2 regions of the Bacillus sp. 41-22 genome follow, and region 2 is predicted to be linked to the other one. Evidence: riboswitches for the same ligand, from Rfam matches in the RefSeq annotation. Region 2 holds a riboswitch; the other holds the start of a gene.

The links. A riboswitch is a leader RNA that binds a small molecule or an ion and turns the genes downstream of it on or off. The one in region 2 is predicted to bind magnesium.
Region 1: another riboswitch for magnesium. It lies ahead of mgtA (magnesium-translocating P-type ATPase); the one in region 2 lies ahead of LCF45_RS08045 (P-type ATPase actuator domain-containing protein).

Annotation. Positions count from the first base shown of each region.
Region 1 is NZ_CP084035.1:4,008,416-4,011,602, reverse strand. Features, by position in the region: gene mgtA (magnesium-translocating P-type ATPase) at 1-1,961, opposite strand, end outside; M-box (ykoK) riboswitch at 2,295-2,460, opposite strand; gene LCF45_RS20435 (DUF3932 family protein) at 2,657-2,908, opposite strand; gene rnz (ribonuclease Z) at 3,098-3,187, shown strand, end outside.
Region 2 is NZ_CP084035.1:1,559,644-1,562,830, reverse strand. Features, by position in the region: gene LCF45_RS08050 (5'-3' exonuclease) at 241-1,107, opposite strand; gene LCF45_RS08045 (P-type ATPase actuator domain-containing protein) at 1,240-1,965, opposite strand; M-box (ykoK) riboswitch at 2,320-2,485, opposite strand; gene LCF45_RS08040 (DUF350 domain-containing protein) at 2,689-3,075, opposite strand; gene LCF45_RS08035 (glutathionylspermidine synthase family protein) at 3,072-3,187, opposite strand, start outside.

The sequences.
Region 1 (3,187 bases), 2.4 Mb from region 2:
GCATCACGTAGTGCAACGGCATCGTTAATACCATCCCCCATATAACCTACAGTATGACCATTACCTTGCAATACGCGAATGATGCGGGACTTTTGCATTGGATTTAGTTTTGCGAACACTGTTGTTTCTTCTGCCAGTGTTGCTAATGTTTTATCTGGTAAAGAATCAATTTCGTAACCGAGGACAGGCTCACCTATATTTAATCCCACTTCTTTACAAACTTTTTTTGTAACAATTTCGTTATCGCCTGTTAAGATTTTCACTTGTACGCCATGTTTTTGCAATGCTTGAATTGCAGAAGCAGCAGATGGTTTAGGTGGATCTAAAAAGCCGATATATCCAGTAAGGATCATAGTGGATTCATCTTGTACTGCATAAGCTTTATGATAAGGTTTGTTATCGTTCTTGTATGCTACAGCGATGACACGCATTCCTTCACTATTTAAAGTTTCGCTGAGATGTTTTACATTTACTCTCATTTCTTCAGTGAGAGGGACAATTTGTCCATCAACTTCAGTGTAGTTACAAATTGATAAAATTTCTTCTACGGCACCTTTACAAACCATTGTATGTTCACCTAAAATATTTTTCACGATGACAGACATGCGACGCCGAGCAAAATCGAATGGAATTTCATCTAGCTTTTGAAAAGCTGATGGATCAAATTTATGGTTCTCCTCTGTATGTTCAATAACAGCTTTATCTATTAAATTTTTCAATCCAGTTTGATAGAAGCTATTTAAATAGGCAAAGTGTAATACACGATCGCATTCATTTCCGTTAGGATCTAAATGACGAACTAGGACAACTTTATCTTCTGTTAAAGTTCCAGTTTTATCTGTGCAAAGAATGTTCATAGCACCTAAGTTTTGAATTGAGTTGAGCTGTTTTACAATTACTTTTTGTTTAGACATGTTCACGGCGCCTTTAGCTAAATTAGCAGTTACAATCATTGGCAGCATTTCAGGTGTAAGGCCAACTGCAACAGCAATAGCAAAGAAGAAAGCTTCTTGCCAATCTCCTTTTGTGAATCCATTAATGAGAAGGACAATGGGTGCCATAATAAGCATGAATGTGATTAAGAGCCAACTTACTTTGTTTACGCCTTTATCAAAGTTTGTTTCTACACGTTTTCCGATAACCTTTTTTGCTAAAGAGCCGAAATACGTATCCGTACTAGTTGAAACAACAACAGCTTTTGCGCTACCGCTAACAATATTTGTACCCATAAAGCAAAGGTTTTCCATATCGAGCGGATTGTAATTTTTTTTCATGTTTTTCGGTAATATATGTTTATTTTCCGTATGGTAGCAGTTTTCGTATTTTTCTACAGGAAGTGCTTCCCCGGTTAAAGAAGACTGATTAACAAATAAATCTTTTGCGGATAAAATACGCACATCAGCTGGCACGATATCACCAGCTGAAAGTGAAATAATATCGCCAGGTACAAGTTCTTCAATTGGAATTTCTGTTGTGTAATTTCGATTTAAATTTGTTACGTTTTTTGTTTCGTGTACAAATCCATCTATTCTAAAGACACTCGCAGTTGTTCGAACCATAGCCTTTAACTTATCCGCCGCTTTCTGAGAGCGGAATTCTTGTAAAAAGCGAATCGTTGCACTTAGCAGTACCATTACAGATACGACAATTGTTCCTTGTATATCATCTGTGAAAAAAGAGAGTGCTCCAAGAGCTAACAAAACAAAAATAAATGGATTTTTAAATGCCAGCAGAAATTGAATGTACCACGGCAATGTTTTATTATGAGCGATTTCGTTCGGACCATATAAAGAAAGTCTACGAGACGCTTCTTGTTTAGAGAGTCCATCTTGTGTTGTTTCTAAGAGTTTTAACGCAGAGTTTACATCCTGTGTTGCAACTTCCACTAATAATTCGTTATTTGCTTTCATGCTATCTTGATCGTAAGCATGCTTCGTTTCTTGTTTTTGTAAATTTAACATTGGTAGTTCCTCCCTTTCATGAAGGAGGAAACAATCTGTTACTCGACTATTTTAAACAGGGAGGAACAGCTTCTTTCCTACCTACATGATGAAATATAAATGTAAAACATATGGGTATCTGGGCCGAATCATCACTTGACACTGTTCCTCACCTCCATACAATTTAATAGTTTCTGAATATGCTATGTTTGTTTCATAGTAGGGTGCATAAAGATATAAAAAAGACCTTTACTCAAAACGAGTAAAGGTCTGAATTCATAGTCAAAAAGAGTCAACAACAAAGACTGTTAGTAAACATAGATAAAAACAGTTTTTGTGTATGACAAAACATACGCACCTCTCCCTCGTTGAGTTTTAGCACTGTATAGCATAGGTACTGAAACCAGCTACGTTAAGAAAGGCCTTCATTCCGACCTTTCCTGTTGACCCATTGGCGTCTCTCGACATTTTTGGGCAGCAGCGTTTCTCTATACAGGAGCCTCACCTAACAGAGACCATATTCAATTACACGTTGAATATTAGCACTGTAAAATCGTAGTGTCAATATCTTTTTAATCTGTTTTTTTGAAAAATCAAATAGATTTATGATGGCTATATAGTAGGAAATAAGCGGAGTTTTTTGAAATAAGGCGGGAAAATAAATACTTTAATGAACATAAATAAAAAGCACTGATTACAGTGCTTTTTATTATAGATTATGAGATTGTAGGATTTTCAAAAATAACAATTTCTGAGTTACTTGTTGTTGAAACGCGTTGTGCGTAATATGTTAAAGCTGAAGAAATATATGTTGGTAACGTCTCATTTGTATGTGATGTTGTATATTCATGGATTAATTCTTTTAAAGTCGTCCATTCTAATTGTGCTGGGTGATCAGAAACGAAAGAACTTACCCAGCGATCAAATGAAGATGAAAAATCAGTTTGTAAACGAAATACTTCTTTCATAATAAAACGCTCCCTTAAAATGTAGTACAATCATTTTACCACAAAATACGAACGATAGCTAAATTTTTTAAGTATAATGTTCGTGTTATATAGTTGTCTAGATGATTGGTTATACAAATTCAATTTGCCATTTGAAATAACATTCCGTAAGATGAAAGATAGATTATATAAAGAGCTGGAGGAAAGAAAGTGGAATTTGTATTTTTAGGGACTGGTGCAGGTGTTCCTTCAAAAGGAAGGAATGTTTCAGCAATTGCTTTGCAGTTGTTAGAAGAACGA
Region 2 (3,187 bases):
TCGGGCTTTTACAGGGAGTTACTCTTCCATCATCACTCTCTATTCAGCTATAATACTGAGATAGAAGTCCTATCTCCCGTTAATGCGGGATAAGGATTTATCTGTGTGTCCTTATAATAATTGATTGTTGTGAATTCCATTTGAACTTCATATGAAAATTCCGTTTATTTTCTGACAACTTTGTGAACAAAAAAAAGAAAGGTTAATCAAAAATATATTTGATCAACCTTTCCATACTCTTTAAAGCATATTAATTAATATTTCAGGTCTTCCCCAATTCATTTCGTTACAAACAAAGCGTAGTTTTTCTTCGTCCATTGTGTGTAACCCTTCTTCTAATAAGCATGAAATTGGAACTTCACAATGAATTTGCGCTAATTGTAAAGAGATATTTAAATTCTCTAAATCACTTTCAATTTTTGTGCGCTGCGCTTTCGTTAATGATGCTATATTTTCTAGCACTGCCGATACTGTCCCGTATTCTTGAATCAGCTTATACGCTGTTTTTTCACCAATACCTTTTACACCCGGATAATTATCACTTGTATCTCCCATGAAAGCTTTCGCATGAACAATTTGCCAAGGTTCTACACCTTTCTCTTCCATGATTTTTTCCGGTGTGTAATACTCGTAATTTCCAATTCCTTTACGAAGAAGCATAACTGTAACATTCGTATCAACAAGTTGAAGTAAATCTGTATCACCTGTCAAAATATAAACTTCCGCTTCATTGCAATATTGTTTTGCAAGCGTACCGATACAATCATCCGCTTCATAACCTTTCATACCGATTACAGGCATAGATAATTTCGCAGTCATTTCTTGCACTAAATCAAATTGCGGAATTAATTCTTCCGGCGGTGCTGCACGATTTGCTTTATAATTCGAGAAAGATTCTGTTCTAAATGTCGTACTTCCCATATCCCAGCACGTTACAATGTGCGTTGGTTCGATTGCTTGTATTGCTGTTAATAAATGCTTCATATAACCATGAATCCCATTCGTCGGGGTACCATCTTGTCGTTTCATAAATTGTCCATATACACTTGTTGCGTAAAAAGCACGAAATAATAGTGCCATACCATCAACTAATAATACTTTTTTCATAATTCCTCTCCTACTAACAAAAAATAATAACCTCACGTTATCACGTAAGGTTATATATAGATTACCATTCTACGTTTTTGTTCAACTTTGTCTATTATACATTGTTTTTGTATATTTAGCATCATTAACACATTAAGACATTCTACCGCAGCAAGTATGAAGTATTCCTGAATACGTATTTTTACCTGTCGAAACAACTACAGCCTTTGCATTTCCGTCAACAATATACGTACCTTTGAAACATACATTTTCAAGTTCAAGTGGATTATAGTCTTTCATCCGTTTTAATGGAATAAATCGTTTACGTTCAAGATGATAGCAACTTTCAAATTTCTCAATACTAGCATTATTTCCTGTCAGCATAGATTCATTTACTAATAAATCATTTGCATAAATAATACGTACATCTGCCGGCACTGTATCGCCCTCTGAAAGAAAAATCATATCTCCAGGTACAAGCTCTTGTACTGGTAATTTCATCATTTTTAGTTCACTGTTTAGCCCTGTTACGCTACAGCCAGCTACTCTAGAAACAGTAACTGTTTCACATTGTAATTCATCACCCATATGTTGTTTTGAAAGACCTGGGATCATTCCACTTAGCTTCATCATTACTTCCGCAATACGCGCTCTTTTTGAAGTTAATTCATTTCGGCCGTATACTTGAATACGCTTTTGTGCCTCTTTCATAGATAGTCCGTCTCTTGTTGTTTTAAAATACGCAAATACAGATTTTACATCTCTTGTTGCGATTTCAATTAATAAATCTTTATTTTTTTGAAGCATTGTTTGTTCTTTCATTGCTTTTTTACTTAATTTATACGAAGTGTTACCCACACTTTTATTTACATATAACATATTATCGTCTCCTCCTTTACAACATAGGAAGAAACGCTTTGTTTCTCAATTTATCCACTTTACTGTGAAAGTGTCTAGCGCTTAAATACTCGAATAAACGCTACATTATGATAAATATAGAGGGAGGAACAAGTCGTTTCCTGCCTACATCATATATTTTTGATTTGAAGTATATGGGTAACGGAACCGAGTCAGAATTTGACATGCTCCTCACCTCCTCTTTAATTTTTTAGTTATAATCTATACTATGAAATTACTCATAGCTTGCTAACAAAAAAGACCCTTACTCATAAGAGAGCAAAGGTCATTGCATACACAAATAAGCGATTCCTAATATAATACAATTAGAAATCTATGGACCTCTCCCTCGCCGAGTTTTAGCACTGTATAGCATAGGTTCATTACCAGCTACGTTAAGAAAAACCTTAATTCGATCATTCCTGTTGACCCATTGGCGTCTCTCGACATTTTTGGGCAGTAGCATTTCTCTATACAGGAGCCTCACCTAACAGAGACTTATTATAATTACATAGAAAATGTTACTCTTATTTAAAATAGATGTCAACACTTTGTATGGAAACTTTTCCTTATTACAATAACTATCTCGAGTTTAGTACACTAATACGCATCCTGCTCAGCGTTCGGCTACATAAATTAATTGAACACATATTGCAAAAAATTAGCAAATGAAAAATAAAACCCTTACGTTAAAATGTAAGGGTTTTAATACGTTACACAACCAGCAATTACAATTCCGATGGAAAGTGATAAAAACATAAGGAAAAGACCAACTGCTTGATTATCTTCTTCAAGACTTTTATTAATATTAAAACGTGGTGTAAGCCATTCCGCTAAATAAAAGACAATAATTTGAGCTAAGATCCCAACAGCTCCCCATGAAACCATATCAAGAATTGAAATAGAATTAGCAGCCGTTGAATATAAAACGATAGCAAGACCAAGTAGTCTTCCTCCAAGTACATAGCTTACCGCTTTATTCCCTTGAGCCATTAACTTAAATTCCTTAACTTTCGTTGTCACTTCCATAAGAAAAAGACCGATACATAAAAGTACAAGTGATACTGCTAAATATAGTAAAAAATTAATCATTTATTTTCCTCCTTCTTAATACCTACCGGTAAATAATACGATTCATTTCCCGTAATTTTTTCTCCGGCACGTATACCGATGCTGCTCGCTTTTCCAGCAATTAAAAAAGCCC